3 regions of the Pseudomonas sp. MONT-RG-20F-20-E-7-02 genome follow, and region 2 is predicted to be linked to each of the others. Evidence: riboswitches for the same ligand, from Rfam matches in the RefSeq annotation. Region 2 holds a riboswitch; each other region holds the start of a gene.

Region 1 (2,194 bases), on a different contig from region 2:
CGTCGGGCAGCTGTTGGGCCGCCTCGGCGAGCAGCGCCAGGCTGGAGTCGCCGCTGCACAGGATCACCAGTTCAGCGGGGGTTTGGCCTAAGTCGGCAATATTGTCGTCGGAGACAAAACCACCGGGCTGGGTCCTGAGCAGGTGCATGGGTTAAACGCTGAGGGCGGCGCGCAGTTGCGCTTCGAGGCCCACCGCATCCAGCTCCTGGCCGATCAGCACCAGGCGCGTGATGCGCGCTTCGTCGGCGCCCCAGGCACGGTCGAAGTGTTTGTCGAACCGCGTGCCCACGCCCTGGATCAACAGGCGCATCGGCTTGTTCGGGATCGCGGCGAAACCTTTGACGCGCAGGATGCCGTGCTGCACCACCAGTTGAGTCAGGGCGTCGAGCAGCAGGGCTTCGTCAGCTTGAGGCAGGTCGATGGAGATGGAGTCGAAGGCATCGTGATCGTGATCATCGTCGTCACCGTCATGGTGATGATCGTGATGGCTGTGGCGGCCGTCGATGTGCTCTTCGGAGCCGGCGCCCAGGCCGATCAGCACGTCCAGTGGCAGGCGGCCGCTGCTGGCTTCGATGATCTTCACCGCTGGCGGCAGTTCTTGGGCGACTTCCAGGCGCACGCGGGCCAGGTCTTCAGGGCTGATCAGGTCGGATTTGTTGAGGATCACCAGGTCGGCGCTGGCCAGTTGGTCGGCGAACAGCTCGTGCAGCGGCGACTCGTGGTCCAGGTTCGGGTCGAGTTTGCGCTGGGCGTCGACCTGGTCCGGGAAGGCGGCGAAGGTGCCGGCGGCCACAGCCGGGCTGTCGACCACGGTGATGACCGCGTCCACGGTGCAGGCGCTGCGGATTTCCGGCCACTGGAAGGCTTGAACCAGCGGTTTAGGCAGGGCCAGGCCGGAGGTTTCGATGAGGATATGGTCGAGGTCACCGCGACGGGCAACCAGTTCGCGCATGACCGGGAAGAACTCTTCCTGCACGGTGCAGCACAGGCAGCCGTTGGCCAGTTCGTAGACGCGGCCGTTGGCTTCTTCTTCGGTGCAACCGATGGAGCACTGCTTGAGGATTTCACCGTCGATGCCCAGCTCGCCGAATTCGTTGACGATCACGGCGATGCGACGGCCCTGGGCGTTGTCGAGCATATGGCGCAGCAAGGTGGTTTTGCCCGAGCCGAGAAAGCCGGTAACGATGGTGACGGGGAGTTTGGCCAGTGTTTTCATCGGATGCCCTTTGGGGCGGGCATACGGGACGAGGGGCCCTGCGGCGGCGCGCAGAAGCGGATTTCGTCACCGGATCACCCCGCCCGGTTGAATTGGAAAATCGGTTGCGAGGCAGGTCTCCTGGCTTGGGGCTTGCGGGTCTTGCGACCGGCGCTGGCTGCGCCTTCCCGCCGTATTGGCAGTGGCGTGGCAGTCAGTTGAACCCTTCACAGTTGCGGGGGCAGCCGCGGCTTGGACCGCGTTCCCTTCTTAGCTTCGGCGTGGGCCGAAGAACCTCGAAGGTGCAAGGCTACGCAGTGCAGGGAAACGGGTCAATGTTGATTGATACACGGACCGGGACGCTCGCCGCCAAGCGGGTTGAAATACTTCCAAATCTTTTCAACGGAATGCACCCGGAACGCAATCAATGCAATGGGCACATAGAAGCGACACTCACCCTAAAATGGAAATAATCATGTCGCTCTCAATCTCCCCCTCTGTCAATTCACATTTGCCCGTCTCTCCCCTCACCCAACAAGCAGCGCCAACAACTGCAATTTGGAGAGAGCCTATTAGCCAACTCCAGCCACGGGAACTGGCGCAAGCGCTGCAAACCTATTTTGATGCCATGATCGACCCGCGCTTCGGCGAGACTATTACCAAAGCGTCCCTCCAGCGAGTGGCAGATGGACTACCGCTGAACGGGGTGCCCCCCACACAAACGCAGATCGAGATCGCCCAGGAAGTATTGAAGCGTAAAGACCTGTTCCAGCAGTTGGACTTCACCAGCGGTAAGGACGGTAAAGTCAGTCGAGACGATCTCGCAACTGAAACAGGTAACTTCCAATACCTGAGCGATCAAGCACTGATCACCCTGGTTGGCAAAAATTTCAATGAGTACGGCGGCGGCGACACATATGTGAACTTCACCGAGTTGCGAGAAGCCGCCGGTGAACTGCCAAGCGCCCAAAAATTTAGTCCGCAGGCGCGGGGGGTCGC
Region 2 (2,194 bases):
CAGCGCAGGCCTTCGGTGAGGCTGCCTTCCAGCAGTTGCGCATGGCGCAGGGTGCCGACACGGTTGGCCAGCACGCCGGCGAACGGCAGGTCCGGCTGGTAGCGCGCCAGGCCCAACGCCAGTGCACCAAAGGTCTGGGCCATGGCGGTGCCATCGATGACGCCGAGTACCGGCACGCCGAAGTGCCGCGCCAGGTCGGCGCTGGAGGGCGTGCCGTCGAACAGGCCCATCACGCCCTCGATCAGGATCAGGTCGGCCTCGCCCGCCGCTTCCCAGAGCAAACGCCGACTCTCCTGCTCGCCGACCATCCACATGTCCAACTGATACACCGGCGCACCGCTGGCGCGTTCGTGAATCATCGGGTCGAGAAAGTCCGGCCCGCATTTGAACACGCGCACCTTGCGCCCCAGGTTGCGGTGCAAACGCGCCAACGCGGCGGTGACGGTGGTTTTGCCCTGGCCGGACGCCGGAGCGGCGATCAGTACGGCCGGGCAATGACGGGGCTGATTCAAAGTTCGACGCCCTTCTGTGCCTTGATACCGGCCTGGAATGCGTGCTTGAGCATGCCCATTTCGGTGACGGTGTCGCCCATTTCGATCAGCTCGGGCTTGGCGCCACGGCCGGTGACCACCACGTGCTGCATCGGCGGACGGGCTTGCAGGTCGCTGAGTACTTGGTCGAGGTCGAGGTAACCGTGCTTGAGGGCGATGTTCAGCTCATCCAGGACCACCAGGCCAATGGAGGGGTCTTGCAGCATTGCGCGGGACACCGCCCAGGCGGCTTCGGCGGCGGCGATGTCGCGCTGGCGGTCCTGGGTTTCCCAGGTAAAGCCTTCGCCCATCACATGGAAGCGCACTTGCTCGGGAAAGCGGCGGAAGAACAACTCCTCGCCGGTGCTGTTACGCCCCTTGATGAACTGCACCACGCCGCATTGCATGCCGTGGCCCATGGCGCGAGCAAGCATGCCAAACGCCGAGCTGCTTTTGCCTTTGCCGTTGCCGGTCAATACCAGCAGCAAGCCGCATTCGTTCGGGGAGTTGGCGATGCGCTCGTCGATCACGGCTTTTTTGCGCAGCATGCGCGCCAGGTGGCGTTCGTCGCGGTCGGGGGAATCAGTCATGGCAGCTCTCCGTTGGGGCTGGACAAAAACGGCGGGCAGGAAAAAGAAAAAACAGACAGCCAAGCATCGCCCACCGTGATGCTGTTGGATGATCCAGGCCGGTCTCCGGACTCATGAGTGGCGTTCTCTTGATAGAAAACAGGCCAACGGCGCGCCTTCCCATATCGCGTGGATACAGTGGCAAAAGGCACCGTCTTGACTCATTTACCGTTGCGGGGGCAGCGCCGGAATCGCGGCAGCACTGTGTACAAGTGCGCTCGCTCACCGGCTTCCCTGTTTCACTCTGTCGGCACACGGCCACAGAGCACCTGGAACAAGCCGCGAAGGTTAGTGGGTTGGGGGTGGAGCGTCAATTAAAGCTGGCCTTGCACTTGAACCATCCGACTGCCGCGCTTCTCTACCCTTACAGGTATTAAGGAGAAAACCATGCACAAAACCAGACTCGCCTTACTGATCATGCTCGCCGGCACCCTCGCCGCCTGCGGCGAAAGCTCTACCTTGCAGGTCTCCGACGGCACCGGGCCTTCGCCCAAGCTGCCGGAGCCGAATAAAACCCTGATCCCCACGGTGAACATCGCCCCGGCAATTGGCTGGCCCGACGGCGCGAAGCCGACAGCGGCCTCCGGCACTCAGGTCGCGGCGTTTGCTGAAGGCCTGGACCACCCGCGCTGGCTGTATGTATTGCCCAACGGTGATGTGCTGGTGGCGGAAACCAACGCGCCGCCCAAGCCGGATGATGCCAAGGGCGTTCGTGGCTGGGTCATGGAGAAAGTCATGGGCCGCGCCGGCGCCGCTGTGCCGAGCCCGAACCGTATCACCCTGCTGCGTGATGCCGATCACGATGGTGTAGCCGAAACCCGTACCGTGTTCCTGGAGAACCTCAACTCTCCGTTCGGCATGACGCTGGTCGGTAACGACCTGTATGTGGCCGACTCGGACAAGCTGTTGCGCTTCCCCTATCAGCCGGGCGAAACCGCGATCAAGGCAGCCGGCACCACGGTGGTCGACTTGCCGGGCGGTAGCATCAACCACCACTGGACCAAAAACGTGGTGGCCAGCAAGGACGGCAGCAAG
Region 3 (2,194 bases), 320 kb from region 2:
GGCGGTCCATGCGCGCGATCACCAGGAAGGTCGGGTTGGCCTTGGCGATGGTTTCCCAGCCGACGGCGGGCCACTCTTCATCGGACTGCACCACGTTGTGCAGGCCCAGGGTTTGGAGCATGAATTCGGGAATGCCCTTGTGGCCGGCCACGTAGGGGTCACTGGCCATTTCGGCGCTGGAGAACCACACCAATGCGCTGGCTTGCTTGAGGCCTTTGCCTTGTGCGGTGGCGACAGACTTGGCCAGGCGCGCCTTGAGTTCGTCGTTCAATTGTTGGCCGCGCGCTTGCACGTCGAAGATCTCGGCCAGTTGGCTGATGCTCTTGTAAATGGTTTCGATGTGAAACGGTTCCAGCCGCGTGCCGTCGGCGCCCACCAGATTGTCCTTGCCTTCACAGTCGGAGGGCAGCACGTAGGTGGGAATCTTCAATTCTTGAAACTGCTCGCGGGTGCCGACCACGCCTTGTGGGCCGACCACCCATTCCAGCTCGGCGGCCACCAGTTGCGGGCGTTTGGCGATGACGGCTTCAAAGCTCGGCTCGTTGTCGGCCAGGCGCTCGATGCGGTCGTTCTGCGCCTTGAACGGCGGCAACACGCTGTTGAACCACAGCGAGGTGCCGACCACGGTGTTGCCCACACCCAAGGCGTAAAGCATCTCGGTGGCGGCCTGGCCAATAGTCACGCTGCGCGCGGGCGCCTGCTCAAAGGTCTGTGTGGTGCCGCAGTTCTGCACCGTCAGCGGGTAATGCGTCGGCGTGGCGTGGGCCAGGGCACAGAAGCCGAGGCTGGCGATCAGGGCGGTAACGCGTGGCAGCATGGGGCAGTCTCCAGGTGAACCGTACGTGAAAACAGGGGAGGTACGGCGCGGAAATACACCCACGAACGCTGCAGTCTTGCAGGGCACGGATGGCCTTCCCGGACACCCCGCCGGTTAGTGGTTTTGCTTGGCCGGCAGGTCTCCTGACTGATGCGTCGTCGCCACGCTCCGGCCTTCCCGGGCAATGCCCAGTGGCGATGTGGAGCAGGCTCAGCACCTACAGTTGCGGGGGCAGTTTCGATTGGCGCAATGGGCCGCGCTTCGAATTCCCTATTAGTCCCGTGTGGGAACCGGCGCGGTATGGTAGTCGATCGTGGCGGGCAGGGGGAGCGCATTTGGCCAGTTGCTTCACAGGGGGCTCTATCTCACGAGAGAGGGTGTACCATCAATCTCTTTCCATCAGATATTAGTCAGACATGCCCACGCTTAGCGAAGAGAGCCGCCGGATCGTAGCTTCTCTGGCGCACCGTGTTGGTCCGCACGCTGACACTGCAAGCATTACCGAGGCGATTGTTTCGATTTTGCAGGATATGGGCGCAGCACTTACGCCCATCATTGGCCAGCAGGGCGTTGCCGCGCTGTACCGCCGCAGCTTCCATCTGTGCGTCTCTACCCATCCACGCCTGGCCGCCACCTTCGACAGTGTGCCGGCCGCGATGGATTTGCTTGCCCTCAAATCCGTACTCGTCGAGCAGAACGAAACCGATGCGCTGTTTTTCGGTGAGGTGTTGCTGACTACCCTCTACGAGCTTCTGACCACGCTGATCGGGCCTTCACTCACCGCACGTCTGCTGGTTGACGTGTGGCAGCCTTCTTCGAGCGACACCTCTTCGCAGGAAATTTCGCCATGAGCACCAAAGTGACTATCAACCGTCTGGCCACCGGTGTGCCAGGACTGGACGAGGTCCTGGGCGGTGGCCTGCCGGAGTTTTCGTTCAACCTCATCGCCGGCCCACCAGGCTGTGGCAAAACCACGCTGGCGCACCAGATGATGTTTGCCCTGGCCACGCCAGAACGCCCGGCGCTGTTCTTTACCGTACTCGGTGAGCCGCCGCTGAAGATGCTGCGTTACCAGCAGCAATTCGATTTTTTCGACAACGATGCGATCAACCAGTCGATCCGCTATATCAACCTGGCCGACGACACCCTGGCCGGGGATTTGGACGAAGTGTTAAGGCGTATCGTCAGCGAGGTGGAGGTACATTCGCCGTCGCTGGTGTTTGTCGACTCGTTCCGCTCCGTGGTGCTGGCCAGCCAGACCCAGCACAACCCCAACAACAACCTGCCGCAGTTCATCCAGCAGTTGGGCATGTTGATGACCACCTGGCAGGCGACGACCTTCCTGATCGGCGAATATTTCACCGAAACCGACACCAA

The links. A riboswitch is a leader RNA that binds a small molecule or an ion and turns the genes downstream of it on or off. The one in region 2 is predicted to bind cobalamin.
Region 1: it holds a riboswitch for cobalamin, as region 2 does, so the genes downstream of both, cobW (cobalamin biosynthesis protein CobW) here and cobO (cob(I)yrinic acid a,c-diamide adenosyltransferase) in region 2, are expected to answer to the same signal.
Region 3: it holds a riboswitch for cobalamin, as region 2 does, so the genes downstream of both, L8I05_RS02975 (ABC transporter substrate-binding protein) here and cobO (cob(I)yrinic acid a,c-diamide adenosyltransferase) in region 2, are expected to answer to the same signal.

What each region holds. Positions count from the first base shown of each region.
Region 1 is NZ_JAKNQN010000002.1:840,328-842,521, forward strand. Features, by position in the region: gene cobN (cobaltochelatase subunit CobN) at 1-148, opposite strand, end outside; gene cobW (cobalamin biosynthesis protein CobW) at 152-1,216, opposite strand; cobalamin riboswitch at 1,309-1,509, opposite strand; gene L8I05_RS08820 (hypothetical protein) at 1,671-2,194, shown strand, end outside.
Region 2 is NZ_JAKNQN010000001.1:345,117-347,310, reverse strand. Features, by position in the region: gene L8I05_RS01565 (cobyrinate a,c-diamide synthase) at 1-512, opposite strand, end outside; gene cobO (cob(I)yrinic acid a,c-diamide adenosyltransferase) at 509-1,120, opposite strand; cobalamin riboswitch at 1,199-1,447, opposite strand; gene L8I05_RS01555 (sorbosone dehydrogenase family protein) at 1,547-2,194, shown strand, end outside.
Region 3 is NZ_JAKNQN010000001.1:661,307-663,500, forward strand. Features, by position in the region: gene L8I05_RS02975 (ABC transporter substrate-binding protein) at 1-817, opposite strand, end outside; cobalamin riboswitch at 933-1,127, opposite strand; gene L8I05_RS02980 (hypothetical protein) at 1,234-1,668, shown strand; gene L8I05_RS02985 (ATPase domain-containing protein) at 1,665-2,194, shown strand, end outside.